DNA from 3 places in the Pseudoalteromonas sp. NZS127_1 genome. Region 2 is predicted to be linked to each of the others. Evidence: predicted binding sites of a transcription regulator. Region 2 holds the regulator's gene; each other region holds the start of a gene.
The links. Region 2 encodes sigma-54, which starts transcription at its own class of promoters, with help from an activator protein. Its sites were predicted from a motif close to GTTGGCACGNNNNTNGNNT; they were not measured.

Region 1 (6,133 bases), on a different contig from region 2:
AAAGTGAGGACACGATTATGAATCCAGCATTGTGGATCAGTAAAACGGGGCTAGACGCCCAACAAACCGATATATCGGTTATTTCAAATAACTTAGCGAATGCGAGTACCGTAGGTTACAAAAAAAGTCGCGCTATATTTGAAGATTTACTTTATCAAAATATTAATCAGCCGGGCGGTCGTTCATCGCAAGATACCGAAATGCCATCGGGCCTAATGTTAGGTGCGGGTGCAAAAGTTGTAGCTAACCAAAAAGAGTTTACGCAAGGCAACATGTTGACCACCGAAAACTCACTAGATTGGATGATTTCTGGCGAAGGTTTTTTTGAAGTACTGCAACCAGATGGCAATATTGCTTACTCGCGCAACGGCCAGTTTACTACCGATGGCGATGGACGAATTGTTACATCGGGCGCAGGTTATGTGATTCAGCCAGAAATGAATGTACCAGATGACGCGCAATCAATTACGGTTTCGCAAGACGGCGAAGTATCTGTACGTGTTGCAGGCCAAGCCGATAACGTGGTCATTGGTCAGCTGACTATTAGTGATTTTATTAATCCGTCGGGTCTTGAGCCAATCGGTCAAAATCTTTATACCGAAACAGCTGTAAGTGGTGCGCCGGTACAAGGTAACCCTGGTGTTGAAGGGTTAGGTAGCATTATTCAAGGCTCACTCGAAACTTCAAACGTAAATGTAACTGAAGAGCTCGTAAATCTAATAGAAACTCAGCGTATTTACGAAATGAACTCAAAAGTAATTTCGGCCGTTGACGAAATGATGAGTTATATCAATCAACAGCTTTAATAGAGTAGGGGGAATTATGCGTAATATTATTTTATTTACAGCGGGCACGTTATTTTTAAGTGGCTGTATGTCTACGCAAAATAGTGAAGTAGTGCAGGACGACCCTTACTACGCACCTATGTACCCCGAGCCTATTTTAGAGCCGCTGGTAGCCACAGGTTCATTGTTTAATACTCATACATCAAACGACTTATATTCTGATAAAAAAGCGCTACGTACTGGCGATATAATTACGGTTAAATTGCAAGAGTCTACTCAAGCAACAAAAGCCGCTAAAACAGAAACAGACAAAGAAACCGACGCAAGCTTAGACCCAGTGATTGGCTTAGGTGGTCTACCTGTAAATATAGGTGGCGATAGTATTCAGTTTGGTATTGGTAGCGATTCGTCGTTTACGGGCGATTCAAAATCAAACCAGTCAAACAGCTTAGTGGGTGATATTTCGGTTAATGTAATGCGCGTTTTACCTAATGGTAACTTAGTTATACGCGGCGAAAAATGGCTAACGCTTAATACCGGTGAAGAGTTTATTCGTTTAGAAGGGCTAGTACGCCCTCAAGACGTAAGCGCCGATAATACGGTTGAATCAAATCGTATTGCTAATGCACGTATTCAATACTCAGGTAAAGGGCAAACGCAAGAAGCGCAAAGTCCTGGTTGGCTTACACGTTTCTTTAGCAGTTCGCTGTTTCCATTTTAGAGGGTAACAACATGAATAGCCTTAAAGCTTTATGTTTAGTTGCGTTATTGGGTTGGCAGTTTACTGCCAGTGCTGAGCGCATAAAAGATGTGTCTATGGTTGAGGGCGTGCGCTCTAACCAATTAGTTGGTTATGGCTTAGTGGTTGGTTTACCGGGCACTGGTGAGCAAAACTCATATACACAACAAAGTTTTAGAGGCATGTTGAACAGCTTTGGTATTACGCTGCCTTCAACTCAAAGTCCTAAAATTAAAAATGTTGCCGCTGTTGCTGTGCATGCAGAATTACCCGCATTTAGAAAGCCCGGGCAAACAATAGATATTACGGTTTCTTCTATTGGTAGTGCAGGCAGTTTACGTGGCGGTACTTTACTACAAACTTTTTTAAAGGGTGTAGACGGTAACGTGTATGCAATTGCACAAGGAAGCTTAATTGTTGGTGGCTTAGGCGCACAAGGCCTTGATGGTAGTAAGGTTGTAATTAATACCCCTACAGTTGGTCGTATACCAAATGGCGCAACAGTTGAACGCACTGTAGAAAGCCCATTTATGCAAGGCGATTACATTACCTTCAACCTAAACCGTCCAGACTTTACAACGGCAAAACGCCTAGAAAAAACAATTAATGACTTAGTTGGCCCAAATAGCGCACAAGCAATTGATTCTGTTTCTATCCGTGTTATTGCACCACGCGATGCATCCCAGCGTGTATCGTACTTATCGACACTCGAAAACTTAGAATTTAAACCAGCTGACATGGCCGCTAAAATTATAGTTAACTCGCGCACCGGTACAATTGTTATTGGCAAAAACGTTAAGCTTCAGCCTGCGGCTATAACTCACGGTGGCTTAACAGTAACAATTGCAGAGCAACAAAATGTGTCACAACCAAACCCGCTAGCAAACGGTGATACAGTTGTCACACAGCAAAGTATTATTGATGTAAACCAAGACGACTCGCGCGCCTTTGTATTTAATCCAGGTGTAAGCCTTGACGATTTAGTTCGCGCAATTAACGAAGTAGGCGCAGCGCCTGGTGACTTAATGGCTATTTTAGAAGCACTAAAAGAAGCCGGCGCAATTAACGGACAGTTAGTTGTTATATAAATAACCCAAGTCAATAAATAACGTATTACTTAAGCCCTATATTTTTGAAGCTAGGGCTTTTTATTTACAGCAACTTAAGTTTATTATTTTTATCTTCCTTGTTTTATCGGTAGTGGCTCAATTTTTGCATTTTTAACTGCATTATTCATTTTGTGTCAAAAAGCCGATGGAAACTAATCACCTCGATAAACAAAACTTTTTTGATTTAGGCAACTTAGATTCACTTCGTAAAGAAGCCTTAACGAGTGGCGATGCATCAACTGATGCCTCTAAAGCTGCGCTCAAAAAAGCGGCCGCACAATTTGAAGCCATTTTTACGCAAATGTTGCTCAAAGGAATGCGCAAAGCTAACGAAGCATTTGAAGACAAAGACAGTCCATTTAATTCAAGTGGCGTAAAGTTTTTTGAAGAAATGCACGATCAGCAACTTTCAACAGAGCTTTCATCAAATGGCTCGTTAGGCCTTGCCGATTTAATTGTTCAGCAGTTATCGCCTGAGTCTAAAAACTTTATGCCAGGCTCTGTGCTTAGAACAACCAACGATATTTTTAGCGATACGCAAGTCGGATCCGCTCTTCCTCATGAGCAAAAAAATAAGCAACCCGATCTTATCGTTAAGAGTACTAAAGCCGATATTGCTGAGCCTAAAGTCGATACTACAGAGTCTAAAACCGATAGCCCAACATTTAAAAATGCAGAAGAGTTTGTAAGTTCAGTGTGGGAACACGCTAAAACTGCAGCGCAAAAAATAGGTTTAAACCCAGCGGTAATGGTTGCTCAAGCGGCACTTGAAACCGGTTGGGGTAAACACATTATTAATAAAAGTGACGGTGGCAGCTCAAATAACTTATTTAATATTAAGTCAGATAAAAGCTGGGAAGGCGATAAAGCAAGCAAAGTAACGCTTGAGTTTGAACAAGGCACACCCGTTAAAAAACAAGCCAGCTTTAGAGCCTACGATTCAATTAAAGATAGCGTGAACGACTTCGTTGATTTTTTAACGCAAAACCCACGCTACAAAGAAGCATTACAAAATACAGCAAAACCAAACGACTTTTTAGATTCATTACAAAAAGCAGGTTATGCAACCGATCCAAATTATGCCAGCAAAATAAAAAAAGTACTCAATAGCAGTCAGCTAAAAGACATTGCGGCAAACGTGATCCGCCAAGGAGTAGAGTAACATGTCGTTTAATTTATTAAACATTGCCAGTTCTGGGGTTAGAGCAAGCTCGGAGCTATTGCAAACGACAAGTAAAAATATCGCCAATGTAAATACCGTAGGCTACGTACGTGAGCGTACTGAATTTACCACTATGGTTGATAACCAAGTAGGGCGAGGCGAAACATACCGATTACTAAACGAGTTTGCTCAGTCACAGCTAAATCGTGACACCTCTAATAAATCGTTTTTCGATCAGTTTATTACTGAGGCTAATCGAGTTGATACTATTTTTTCTGAAGAGTCGAACAACCTTTCGACCGGAATTAACTCTTTATTTAATAACGTGCAAGAAGCGCTTAATCAGCCGTCATCTACCGTTGCCCGCTCATTAGTAATGACAGATGCGCAAAGCTTAATTGATCAAATGGATAGACTTTCGGGCATCGTGCTTGATCAAAAAAGTGTAGTGAACGAGCAGCTCGAAATATTTTCAGATGAAGCAAACTCACTAATTCAAAGTATTAGCACGCTAAATCAAAATATTGCAGCAGTTAATGGCACTAATAACGCCGCAGATGCGAGCTCTACCTATAACGAACGCGATAAAGCAATACGCGACTTATCAGAGCTAATAGACATAGAAACGCTTGATGGTCCAAATGGCGAAAAACTCGTTTTTATGGGCACAGGCGAAGCGGTGGTTATGCAAAATGGCGCATTTAACTTATTTTCGATGACAGGCGACCCCGATCCTAATTTTAAAGAATTCACGCTTGACGTTAATGGTGGCAAAGCAGTGCCGCTTGAAGTTGATGTAAGTAAGCTTAAAGGAAAAATTGGCGGCTTACTTGCTTTTAGAGATGACATATTAGTCCCTGCGCAAAACCAAATTGGTCAAATGGGCTTAGCGATAGCTGATGCATTTAACGAACAAAACAAATTGGGTATGGATGCAACAGGTCAGCTAGGGGGTAATATTTTTAATATTCCTACCGTTGGCGCTTATGCGTATCAAGCTAACACAGGTACTGCCGGTATGACTGCAACGGTAGAGCCAGGTAAGGGCAGTGAACTCCCTGCCAGTGACTTTATTATTACCTATACAGGCAATGCTAATGAAGTAAGTATTCAGCCTATAGATAACAAAGGCGATCCGTTAGGGCAGCCTTCACTTGCTGATATATCGTCAGGTGTTATTGATTCATCGACTACTACTGGAGAATCATTTGGTCTTCAAGTAAATGTATCTGGGGCAGGTGTTGAGGGTGATCAGTTTCAAATAAAGCTTAATTCAGATGCCGCTTCAAGTATTACACTTGCAACAGGGCGCGCAGAAGATTTAGCACTAGCATCGCCAATTCGTACTGCTAACGATTTAAATAATATAGGTACCGCTACTATTTCAGCTGGAGAAGTAACAAGTGTTACCTCTGGTGGATTTACTTCAACACCAAGCTTAACTAACGGCGAAATAACGCTTGTTAAAACAGGTAATGCTAACGAATATCAAATTACAGATAATAGCGGAACGAATACTTTTACTATTACGCCTCCTGCAAAAGGAATGTTATCGCAAGCGGGCGCTCCATTTGATACCTACGGATTCGATTTTGATATAGAAGGTACACCAGCAACAGGCGATACCTTTACACTTGAGTTTAACGAAGGCGGCTTTGATGATAACCGTAATGGTTTAAAATTAGCTGATTTACAAAATGGTGAATTAGTCCGTCTAAACGTAGAAACAACAGCAACGGCCGACAACCATAAAACGTTCAACCAAGCTTATTCAGGATTAGTGAGTGATATAGGTGTTATAACTGGCCAAGCAATCACAAGTGGGGCTGCATTTGACGCTCTAGCACAGCAATCTGAGGCATGGTATGAATCACTATCTGGAGTAAACCTTGATGAAGAGGCCGCAAATTTACTGCGTTTTCAACAATCATATTCAGCATCAGCACAAGTTTTAGCAGCAGCTCAAGAAATTTTTGACACCTTATTAAATGCGGCGAGGTAATTATGCGTTTATCAAATAATTTAATGTACCAAAACAACATAAATAAAATACTCGACAACCAACAAGGTGTTGCAAATGCTCAAGAGCGAGTAACTACAGGTGAAAAGTATTTAACTACCTCAGAAGCGCCAGCTGCTATTTCGCAAGGAATGCTATATTCAAATAAAATACAAACAAACGAGCAATATACAAAAAATATTGCTCAGCTAAGTGGACGCCTCGAAACAGAGGAAACCATATTGCAAAGTATAAATACCAATATTCAACAAGCGCAAGAACTCACTATTCAAGCTGGTAATGGTGCGTACACTAAAGACGATTTAAAATCGATTGCAT
Region 2 (6,133 bases):
AACCCGTTATCATCACTGGACCCAATTTAAAAATCACTGGTAAAGGCCTAGAAGCCGACTTAAAAACCGAAGTGATAAAACTAATTAACCATACGCGAACCATATATTATGACCAATAAAATATTAAAATCACTTATTATTCCTACACTTATACTAGCGTTTAATAGTAGTGCTGCAGAGCAAAACACGCAACCGGCTGCAAATCAAATTTCAATAAGCGCCGATAAGCAAGAAGGTCAATTAAAAGCTAATGTCGGGATTTTTGAGAAAAACGTTGAAATTATTCACGGTAACCGCCGTATCACAGCCGACCGCTTAGAAGTACATAAACGCGATGAACTTGGCGATAATAAACAATTATTAATTGCTACAGGTAGCCCTGCGCACTTTGAAGAAAAGCAATCAGATGGCACGACTATGAGCGCCAGTGCTGACGAAGTACGTTATGATGTATCTAAGCGTTTTTTAACGCTTGTTGGTAATGCACAAGTATCGCAAGCGGGACAAAAAATAAATGCTAAAAGCATTACCTACGATATAGAGCAGCAGCTAATCAGTGCCGAAAAAGATGAAAACTCAACTGACCGCGTTCACACAATTTTAGTACCAATCGAGACTAAAAAAAGTAAAAAAAGCGACAAAGGTCAACCATGAGCACATTAAAAGCAGAGCTATTAGCAAAGAGCTATAAAGGCCGTGAAGTTGTAAAAAACGTCGGCCTTGAAGTCAAAGCTGGCAGTATTGTTGGCTTACTTGGCCCTAACGGCGCAGGTAAAACTACCACGTTTTATATGATAGTAGGACTTGTACCTAGCGACAAAGGTAAAATATCGATAGACGATAACGATATTACTCTTTTACCTATGCATAGTCGTGCTAGATTAGGCATTGGCTACTTACCGCAAGAGTCTTCAATATTCAGAAAGCTGACTGTTTATCAAAACTTAATGGCCATTTTAGAAACGCGCAAAGAGTTAAATAAACAAGCTAGAGAAGACACTCTCGATAAATTATTAGATGAATTTAGCATACAACACATTCGTGATAGCCAAGGTATGGCATTGTCGGGTGGCGAACGTCGTCGTGTTGAAATAGCACGTGCGCTGGCAGCAGATCCTAAATTTATATTACTGGATGAACCATTTGCAGGTGTTGACCCGATTTCGGTATTAGACATAAAGAAAATAATAGAACATCTTAAAAATCGTGGGATTGGTGTATTAATTACCGATCATAACGTAAGAGAAACCCTTGATGTTTGTGAAAAAGCCTACATTGTTTCTCATGGGGAGCTGATTGCATCAGGTACTCCAGAACACGTATTAAATGATAAAACAGTACGCGATGTTTACTTAGGCGAGCAATTTAGGCTGTAACATTTACGCCATGTCTTTAAGCATCTGCTAGTATTAATTATAACAACATAAAAGGATTGTTAGAGATACATGAGGCAATCACTACAGCTGCGCATGGGCCAGCAACTTACAATGACTCCACAGCTGCAACAAGCTATTCGTTTGTTGCAACTCAGTACATTGGATCTCCAGCAAGAAATACAAGAAGCTCTCGACAGCAACCCGCTATTAGAGGTTGAAGAAGCAGACTATTCAGAAGACGCTGCAGGTAAAAACGAGCAAAAAGCAGATACAGATGACATAACTGTTAGCGCATCTGCCGATGATGCTCCAAGCGAATACGAACAAGATAGTGGTGAAGCACTTGCAAAAGACACGCTAAGTGACGACATGGCTATGGATGTTAGTTGGGATGAGTACATGAGTGCCGCCCCAGCAGCATCATCGGGTCCGATGCCTGAAGACGAATCAATATACCAAGGCGCCTCTACTGAAACGCTCCATGAGTATTTAATGTGGCAGTTACAACTAACGCCATTTAGCCCTACAGACGAAGCTATTGCTATTGCTATTGTAGAAGCCGTCGATGATTCAGGTATTTTAACACTAAGCTGCGAAGAGATTTTAGAAAGCTTTAATCAAGAAAACGAAGATGATAACGAAGTCGAACTTGATGAAATTGAAGCTGTATTAAAACGCATCCAACTGTTTGATCCTGTTGGTATTGCTGCACGTAGTTTACAAGAGTGTTTGTGTATTCAGCTTAACCAGTTTGATAAAGAAACACCTTACATTAATGAAACAAAAATGATTTTAACCGAGCATATTGATTTATTAGCTGCTCGTGACTATCGTACATTAATGAAGAAAACTAAGCTCAAAGAAGAAGAGCTTAAGGAAGTAATGACATTAATACATACTCTTAGCCCTAAACCTGCAGATACTATTGTAAGAGAAGAATCTGAGTATGTTATTCCTGATGTGTCAGTTAAAAAAATTAAAGGCCGCTGGGTTGTTGAGTTAAACCCAGACAGCATGCCTAAAATTCGTGTTAATAGCCAATACGCGGCAATGTCTCGCACTGTAAAATCCAGTGGTGACAGCCAGTTTATTCGCTCGCATTTACAAGAAGCTAAATGGTTTATTAAAAGCTTAGAAAGTAGAAACGACACGCTATTAAAAGTGACAAATTGTATTGTTAAGCAACAACAAGGCTTTTTTGAACACGGTCCTGAAGCCATGAAACCAATGGTTTTAAATGATGTTGCTGAAATGGTAGAAATGCACGAATCAACAATTTCGCGCGTAACAACCCAAAAGTATATGCACACACCCCGTGGTATATTTGAGCTTAAATATTTTTTCTCAAGCCATGTAAGCACCGAAAACGGTGGTGAATGTTCATCTACAGCAATCCGTGCGCTTATCCGAAAATTAATCGCAGCAGAAAACTCAGCAAAACCATTGAGTGATAGCAAAATAGCGGATATATTGGCTGAGCAAGGAATTAAAGTAGCGAGACGTACAATCGCAAAATACCGCGAATCTCTGGCTATTCCACCGTCAAATCAGCGTAAAAGTTTGATTTAAGACGCAAAAAAAAGAGGGTAATGCTTATGCAACTAAACTTAACTGGTCGTCACGTAGAATTAACCGATTCACTAAGAGACTATATTAATACCAAATTTGCGAAGCTAGAAAGACACTCTGATCATATTAATAATGTTCATGTCATTCTCGATGTAGAAAAATTAAATCAAAAAGCAGAAGCCACCATACACGTAAGCGGTGCTGAGCTATTTGCCTCTACAGAACATCAAGATATGTATGCCGCCATTGACTCGTTGATCGACAAGCTCGATCGACAAGTAATTAAACACAAAGAGAAGCTTGCTCGACACTAATATGATGAAATTAAGCTCACTTATATGCCAGGACTGCAGCAAAGCTGCGGTCCTTTTTAATAGCAAAAAAAGAATTTTAGAGTTCATTAGCGAACTTGCTCACGACAAACTTCCGTATTTACCGCAACAAGATATTCTTAATGCTTTAATGAGCAGAGAAAAATTGGGTAGTACAGGTATAGGGCGTGGCATTGCCATTCCTCATGGAAGAATGAGCGGTGCAGAAGAGCCTTTGGCTTTAGTACTCGTTAGCGAAACTCCAATAAATTTTGATGCGATCGATAATCGCCCTGTTGATATTTTCGTCGCACTCATCGTACCAGATGGCGATAACCAGCAGCACTTAAAGACTCTAGCAACCATTGCTGATAAACTAAACAACAAAGATTTTTGTAAACAGTTACGCAGTGCAAAATCAGATACTGAGCTTTACCAAGTTATTGTCAATCAATCATAGTTTTATAAAGGGTGTTAAATGGAGTTAATTATCATAAGCGGCCGTTCTGGTTCTGGAAAGTCGGTTGCTTTACGCGTTGTAGAAGATTTAGGTTATTATTGCGTAGATAATATTCCAGTTAACTTGCTTCCTTCATTAGTTCGCAGTGTGTCTGATAGCTATGATAAAATTGCTGTTAGCATTGATGTGCGTAACATCCCTAAACAACAAGATGAATTTAACGATATTCTTGAATACTTGCCTGGCTTTGCAAAACCTACGTTATTTTATTTAGATAGCGACGATCAAACATTGATCAAACGTTTTTCTGAAACTCGTAGATTACACCCACTATCAATTGACTCGTTGCCTCTTGATTTAGCCATCAAAAAAGAAAAAGAATTACTTGATGTATTAATCACCCGCGCCGACTTTATGATAGATACAACTGATTTAAGCGTTCATCAACTTGCTGAATCTATTCGTGAAAAGATTTTAGGTAAAAAAGATAAGCAACTGATTGTCACGTTTGAATCGTTTGGTTTTAAATACGGTATACCAAAAGAAGCAGATTACGTATTTGATGCACGCTTTTTACCCAATCCACATTGGGAACCTGAATTAAAACCTTTAAATGGGTTAGATCAACCTGTTAAAGATTATTTGGCCAATCACAGCATAGTGCAAAAATTCACATGGCAAATTCAAACATTTGTACAAACGTGGTTACCGCACTTAGAGCGAAATAACCGCAGTTATTTAACCATTGCCATTGGGTGTACAGGCGGGCAACACCGCTCTGTATATTTAGCGCAAACTATCGGTGAAAGTTTTGCAATGACACATCCCAATGTGAAAATTCGCCATCGCGAACAAGAAAAATAATATAGCTGAATAATCACCTGTTCAGCTTAAGTAGAGTAAGTTATGCATTGTGAAGACACTTTTTTAATAAAAAACAAATTAGGATTGCACGCCAGAGCAGCCACCGTGCTTGCCCAATTGGCAGTGCAGTTTGATGCGACAATTACATTATTTCAAGATGACAAAGAAGCCGCAGGCGATAGCGTACTTGCACTAATGTTACTTGAAAGTAGCCAAGGCAAAGAAGTAAAAGTTGTATGCAAAGGCCCCGATTCTGAGCAAGCTTTACATGCTGTTGGAGAATTAATAGCACAACGTTTTAATGAACAAGAATAAACAGTTATAAAAATAATGCTCGCATTACTAATGCCCCAACTAAAACAGATATATAAAATAAATACGGTTAGTGACGCCAGTTAACTCACCTCTCCCCATAAAATAATATAAAAATTTATAAAGGACGCCAATGCCTGAAGCTTTTGAACAAGATTACCCACTACAGCAACTAAAACAGGTGACTAAGTCACTCAATAGTGGTCAATTTGTTCAAGTTAGGCGCATGCTCGCAAAAACAGCTCCTTGTGATACCGCATTATTATTAGAATCATCACCGCATAAAATTCGCCGACTCCTTTGGCAGTTGGTTGATCCTGATGTGCAAGGCGATGTTCTTGAAGAACTATCAGAAGATGTTCGTTTAGGCATTATTGCCCAAATGGAACCTAAGCACATTGCAGCCGCAACAGAAGATATGGGCCACGATGACTTAGGTGAAGTATTACGTAGTCTGCCGGACACCGTTTATAAAGACGTTGTTAGCGCGATGGACATTCAAGACCGTGAACGTGCAACACAAGCACTTTCGTATCAAGAGCGTTCTGCTGGCGCGCTAATGAACACCGATACGGTGACCATTCGCCCTGACGTTACGCTTGATGTTGTACTTAGGTATATTAGGCTACGTGGCGAGTTACCAGAAGGTACCGATGACTTGTACGTTGTTGATAAGCATAACTGCTTTATAGGCGCTTTATCGCTGAGTACATTATTAACTAACCCGCCAGAAAAGATTGTTCGCGATTTAATGGATGAAGATTGTGAATCCATTCCAATCTCAATGGATGAAAGTGAAGTCGCGCAATTATTTGAACGTCATAATTGGATATCGGCCCCCGTAGTCGATGATAACGATCAGCTCCTTGGCCGTGTCACTATCGATGACATCGTTGACGTAATCCGCGAAGATGCTGAGCATAGTTTATTGGGCTTAGCCGGCCTTGATGATGAAGAAGATACCTTTGCGCCAGTACTAAAAAGCTCTAAAAAACGCTCAGTTTGGTTAGGTGTCAACTTACTAACTGCACTTGCAGCTGCTTTTGTAGCTAGCTTTTTTGAAGGCACTTTAGATGTTTTACCTATTTTAGCTGTACTTAACGGTATTGTCCCTTCTATGGGCGGTGTTGCAGGTAGCCAATCATTAACGCTTGTTATTCGTGGTATTGCGGTAGGTCATATAAATCAAACAAACCAACGTTTCTTGATGATGAAAGAGCTTGCTATTGGCGCGTTAAACG
Region 3 (6,133 bases), on a different contig from region 2:
ACGTGCTTATGGTGGCTCATTAAATAATGCATTAGTAAAATTGCAAACGGTACTTAAAGTTCCCAGTGTTGAAATTACAGGGAGTAGCGAGTACAGCATGCAAGGTGCGATTGAGCAGTTATTAAAAACAAAGTATCAAGTGCTTAATATTGATAAGCAATTTACTGCTAATATTGAATGGGTGATTACAATAGATAGCCGCGAAGCTCAGCAAGCAATCAAAGATATTTTTGATTTAAGTCACGGCGCAGTTGAGTTAACTATTAAAGAGTAATAACCTACACAAATTGCATGTAATGCATACTGACCCTATTTAATTTGGTTGATACTACTCAGCCTGAATTTACTAATAATAAAAGCGACAAGCTAAATGCAATTTCGTACCATCATAAAAATTCTTGGCCAACTTGTTGCGCTGTTTAGTATTACCATGGTGCCTCCGGCACTGGTGTCTTTAATATATAAAGACGGTGGTGGTGTTCCTTTTGTTTTAGCATTTATCTTTAGTGTTGTTATTGGCATGATGGCTTACTACCCAAACCGCCATGAAAACGGTGACTTAAAAGCACGTGAAGGCTTTTTAATTGTTGTTTTGTTTTGGCTGGTACTTGGGGCGTTTGCGTCCTTGCCGCTTATATTTTTACAAGAACCTAATTTATCGCTCGCCGATGCGGTGTTTGAAGCATTCTCTGGCTTAACAACCACCGGCGCTACAGTACTTACCGGTATTGAGTACTTACCTAAGTCGGTGTTGTTTTATCGCCAGCAACTCCAGTGGTTTGGCGGTATGGGTATAATCGTACTCGCTGTCGCTATACTCCCCATGCTAGGTGTTGGTGGTATGCAGTTATATCGCGCTGAAATACCTGGGCCTGTAAAAGATTCCAAAATGACCCCGCGAATTGCCGATACAGCAAAGCACCTTTGGTATATTTATGTGTCACTGACTATTGCTTGTATGCTGGCTTATTGGGCAGCCGGGATGGAGTGGTTTGATGCGATATGTCATGCATTCTCAACGGTCGCGATAGGTGGTTTTTCTACTTATGATGCTTCTATGGGGCACTTTGACAGCCCTGTAATTAACTTTATTTGTGTGTTCTTTTTAATTATTGCCGCTGTTAACTTCTCCCTGCATTACGCCGCAGTGGCCAGTCGTAACATACAAGTTTATATTCGAGACCCTGAGTTTAAGGTGTTTTTGTGTATTCAATTAGCGCTGGTGGTTATTTGTTTTACCGTACTTTCCTCTAATGAAATATTTGCTAATGGCGATGAAACCCTCGATCAGGCATTATTTCAAGCTGTTTCTATGAGTACAACAGCAGGCTTTGCTACGGATAACTTTTCAACATGGCCTTTGTTTTTACCTATTTTACTTATATTTTCGAGCTTTATTGGTGGTTGTGCAGGCTCTACCGGTGGTGGTATGAAAGTAGTGCGCGTGTTCTTACTTTACTTGCAGGGTGTGCGTGAGCTTAATCGTTTGGTGCACCCACGGGCTATATATTCAATCAAGCTGGGTCGAAAGGCGTTGCCAGACAAAGTAGTAGAAGCCGTGTGGGGATTTTTCTCTGCGTATGCGTTGGTGTTTATTATTATTATGTTAGCGCTTATGGGCACGGGTATGGATAACATAACTGCGTTCTCAGCCACTGCGGCTTGTTTAAATAACTTAGGTCCAGGTCTGGGTGATGTAGCATCGCATTATGGCGCTATAACCGATGGTGCTAAATGGTTGCTTACCATTGCAATGGTGTTTGGTCGTTTAGAAATATTTACTTTATTAGTGCTATTTACGCCTACTTTTTGGCGTGGATAAACGAGCGGCTTAAGTTTTAAATTACGAACTATTGGGAAAGGGATATGCCAACAAATTTAGAAAAGCTAAAGCATATAAGTGTAGGCAGCTTAGTCGACCTAGAAATATTAACACCTACAAGCAGTAAGCGTGTTAAAACTGAATTAGTTGGTTTACTCGATAAACAGTTTATTATTTTAAATTATCCCAATGCAAAGCGTTTACCTGCGGCGAGTGACTATTTACGTGATGGCGTAATGGTTGTTGTAAGAGCGCTTATTGAAGGTAGTGGTGGGCAAGTTATTGCGTTTCGCCAGCAAATTATGTCGGTAGCCTCTCATCCCGCTAAACTCGTGTTTATAAACTTTCCAAAGCAAGTGCAGTTATTTGCGCTACGCTCACAAACACGCATACCTACCTTATTACCTGCAAAGCTAAAGCTAAGTGACGATAGGGTACTTGAAGGCCTTATTAAAGACATTTCACTCACTGGTGTAATGTTTGATATTAGAGGCGATCAGCAAGTTGAAAGTATTAAAGATATGCAATGCACTGTCGTACTTAATAGCAGTGATAAAGATTTTGAAGGTGAAATTTGCAGTGTTAAAGAGCATGCCGCAGGCGTGCACTGTGGAATTAAGCTACTAGCAAGCGAGGATGAAATGAAAGCCTTTATGAAAGAGCATTTTATAGACCCTTCTGCGCTTGAGCCTACCGTTGAATAAATAGGTTTTCGCTTATTTGCAACAAAAAGGCATTTTATGTCAGTATTTATAAAATGTTTTTTCTCTCTTTCACAATTAAAATTATTATTTAAATAAAACAATTGATTACGTATTGTTTTTTACAGCTTGTTTTTTGTTATTAAAGCTACCTCGTTAAAATTTATCTCAATTATTATTTTAAATCCCTCCTTTTAAAACCGTACATTTAAAAATGTATCTTTTTATATAAACATAACTATATGTTTTTAATGACTTTAATATCATCTCTTTAAAACGTGTTGCTAAAGGGCAACAATAACTATTCTAAAAACGCCTTCTTGTTGTACGTTTTATATTTAACTTATTGAAAATTAATAGCTTTTAAATGTTGGCATCTAAGTTGTAATAGTCTAAGTGTACTGAACGAAATCGTGATTCAAAGTGAAATACTTAATCGCACACACATAAATTTGAAGGATACATATTATGAAAAGCATTAATAAAACTTTAGCACTTATCGCTATTGCATCTTCTTCAGCCGCTTTTGCTGCAACAGATTTTGACACACTGGATGTAGACGGCAGTGGCACAATTAGCCAAGCAGAAGCATCAGTAGATGCAAAGCTAATGAGCATGTTTTCTGAGCTTGATACTGACCAAAATGGTGAGTTATCAAAAGAAGAATTTTCAGAAGCTTAATTAAAAAGTATTTATCCTGAGTTGCCAAAGACACCTAAGTAGGCAAGGGAGCTTACGAAAGAGGATAACAAGGAAGTGAAAAATTACGTTTTAAGTTAAACGAAGCAATTTTTTTGATAGAACATTGAAGGATTAAGTTATGAAACATTTAAATAAAGCATTAGCACTTATAGTACTAGCATCTTCTTCCGCTGCATTTGCAGCATCAGATTTTGACAGCCTTGATATCGATGGTAGCGGCACAATTAGCCCAAGCGAAGCGGCAGTCGATACAGATTTAATGGCTGAATTTATTGAGCTAGATACCGACGGTAGCGGCGAGCTTTCTAAAGAAGAATTCGCTAATTACTAATTAATCTTTTCAGATTAAACATTTTTCACAGTCAGGGATCTTTGAAAAGGACTTCCCATATTACTAGGAATATTATTATGAAAACATTAAATACAACACTTGCAGTTATCGTTTTAGCATCTTCATCAGCAGCATATGCCGCAGTAGATTTTGCCTCTTTTGATGCAGATGGTAACGGTGCTATTACAATGGAAGAAGCGAAGGTTAACCCTCAGCTTGTAAAGATTTTTGATGATTTGGATACTGATGGTAATGGTGAAATCTCTAAAGAAGAGTTTTCAAAAGTACAGTAATCAATATTTAAGCATACTCCATTAAAGCCGCCTTAATCAGCGGCTTTTTTGTGTATTAAATTAACTAATTAGAGTAACTAGTTAAAGGAATATAGCACTTACTTGGAATAGTTTTTCTACAACGGTAATATGTTTTTTGTCGATTAAAAACATGATGACATGATCGCCCGACATAATAATTGTATCATCGTGAGCTATCAACACATCGTCATTACGTACTATTGCCCCAATGGTTGTACCTGCAGGAAGTTTTATGTCGGCAATCGCACGACCAACCACTTTAGATGTGTTTTCATCACCATGAGCAACCGCTTCAATGGCTTCTGCTGCGCCTTTACGCAGTGAATACACGTTAACAATATCACCACGGCGTACGTGCGTTAATAACGCTGATATAGTTGCTTGTTGTGGCGATATGGCAATATCTATTTCGCCGCCTTGTACCAAATCAACGTAAGCTCCACGTTGAATAAGTACCATGGTTTTTTGTGCGCCCATACGTTTTGCAAGCATGGCCGACATAATGTTTGCTTCATCGTCGTTGGTTACGGCAATAAATACATCGACTTGTTCAATATGCTCTTCTGAGAGCAGTTCTTGATCAGATGCGTCACCACAAAAAACGACCGTGTTATCGAGCATTTCTGAGAGTTGCTCGGCACGTTCTTTACTGCGTTCAATTAGTTTAACGGTGTGATTTTTTTCAAGTGAGCGGGCAAGGCCTGCTCCAATGTTACCGCCACCAGCTATCATAATTTTTTTGTACGAACGCTCAAGTTTTTGTAGCTCGTTCATTACTGCGCGTATATGTTTTGTAGCGGCAATAAAGAATACTTCGTCATCGGCTTCAATAACGGTGGTACCCAGTGGTTTTATTGCTTTACCTTGACGATAAATAGCAGCAACACGAGTCTCTACATTAGGAATATGTTCTTTAAGTGCAGATAACGCATAACCTACTAATAAACCCCCATAGTAAGCTTTTACGGCTACTAACGAGAGCATGCCATCAGCAAACTGCAATACTTGCAGAGCACCAGGGTAGTCAATTAGACGGCGAATATACTTAGTGACCAGTGCTTCGGGAGCAATGTAATGGTCGATAGGTAAATCATCGTTTTGAAATAGTTTTTCACGGTATTTTAAATATTGCTCCGAGCGAATACGGGCAATTTTAGTGGGCGTTTTAAAAATACTGTACGCCACTTGGCATGCAACCATATTCACTTCATCTGAACTGGTTACCGCTATAATCATATCGGCATCTTCAGCGCCTGCACGGCGTAATACATCAGGATGCGCACTGTGGCCCATAACCCCTTGTAAGTCGTACTTATCTTGAAGTTCACGTAATCGGTTACCGTCTATATCAACAACGGTAATTTCGTTTTGTTCGCCAACTAAGTTTTCAGCAAGCGTAGCACCAACTTGCCCGGCACCGAGTATAATTATTTTCATTATTTACCCGTGGTATTGATCATAATTTAATTAAAAAAATAGCCATTTAATGTTTCATAAATGGCTAACTATTTAGTGTACGGCTATTAGGCTTTTTTAACTAGCTTAGCGTAATAAAATCCATCACTTTCACCGGGCAGTAACTGCAAACCAGGAGTTGTTACGGTATCATTTTCGTGTAGAGGTATATGTTCTACATCATCGTTATTAGCTAAAAACTTAGCAACTTGCTGTTGGTTTTCTTGTGGAAGAACCGAACACGTAGCATATACCAATGTGCCACCTGGTTTTAACAGTGGCCAAATGCTATCAAGAATATCGTTTTGTAACTTAGATAAGTCTTCGATATCTGATGCGCGACGTAACCATTTTATATCAGGGTGACGGCGAATTACGCCAGTGGCTGAACAAGGCACATCAAGCAAAATACGATCAAATAATTTTTCGTCCCACCAAGTATGTGGTTGTGAGGCATCGCCACATTGAAGGTCTGCACCTAAGCCAATACGCGTTAAGTTTTGTTTAACGCGTTCAAGGCGAGTTGAGTCGCTATCAAGTGCAAGTACATCAGCATCAGCAAGCTCTAATATATGACACGTTTTTCCGCCAGGTGCTGCACAGGCATCTAAAATATAGTCATCTGCTTTAGGTTCTAAAAAGCGGGCTGCCAACTGTGCTGCAGCATCTTGTACTGAACATGCACCTGTATCAAACTCAGGCAACGAAAATACATCACGTGGTTTGGCAAGCTTAATCCCATCAATAAAGTCAGGGTTTAAGGTGTGTTCAATATCATTAGCGCTAAGCATGTCGCTGTACTCTTGCG

Region 1: flgJ (flagellar assembly peptidoglycan hydrolase FlgJ) is a predicted target of sigma-54. The motif match lies at 2,724-2,742, and genes of this name have one in related genera.
Region 3: I6F50_RS17185 (EF-hand domain-containing protein) is a predicted target of sigma-54. The motif match lies at 2,893-2,911, and genes of this name have one in related genera.

Annotation. Positions count from the first base shown of each region.
Region 1 covers NZ_JADYXO010000002.1:153,693-159,825, reverse strand. The annotation lists gene flgG (flagellar basal-body rod protein FlgG) at 18-806, shown strand; gene flgH (flagellar basal body L-ring protein FlgH) at 823-1,506, shown strand; gene I6F50_RS03815 (flagellar basal body P-ring protein FlgI) at 1,518-2,612, shown strand; gene flgJ (flagellar assembly peptidoglycan hydrolase FlgJ) at 2,779-3,795, shown strand; gene flgK (flagellar hook-associated protein FlgK) at 3,797-5,797, shown strand; gene flgL (flagellar hook-associated protein FlgL) at 5,800-6,133, shown strand, end outside.
Region 2 covers NZ_JADYXO010000003.1:1,204-7,336, reverse strand. The annotation lists gene lptC (LPS export ABC transporter periplasmic protein LptC) at 1-119, shown strand, start outside; gene lptA (lipopolysaccharide transport periplasmic protein LptA) at 109-654, shown strand; gene lptB (LPS export ABC transporter ATP-binding protein) at 651-1,376, shown strand; gene I6F50_RS04365 (RNA polymerase factor sigma-54) at 1,446-2,945, shown strand; gene hpf (ribosome hibernation promoting factor) at 2,972-3,259, shown strand; gene ptsN (PTS IIA-like nitrogen regulatory protein PtsN) at 3,264-3,716, shown strand; gene rapZ (RNase adapter RapZ) at 3,735-4,580, shown strand; gene I6F50_RS04345 (HPr family phosphocarrier protein) at 4,623-4,895, shown strand; gene mgtE (magnesium transporter) at 5,026-6,133, shown strand, end outside.
Region 3 covers NZ_JADYXO010000023.1:42,531-48,663, forward strand. The annotation lists gene I6F50_RS17170 (YigZ family protein) at 1-274, shown strand, start outside; gene I6F50_RS17175 (TrkH family potassium uptake protein) at 371-1,822, shown strand; gene I6F50_RS17180 (flagellar brake protein) at 1,867-2,526, shown strand; gene I6F50_RS17185 (EF-hand domain-containing protein) at 2,992-3,204, shown strand; gene I6F50_RS17190 (calmodulin) at 3,344-3,556, shown strand; gene I6F50_RS17195 (EF-hand domain-containing protein) at 3,634-3,849, shown strand; gene trkA (Trk system potassium transporter TrkA) at 3,931-5,307, opposite strand; gene rsmB (16S rRNA (cytosine(967)-C(5))-methyltransferase RsmB) at 5,394-6,133, opposite strand, start outside.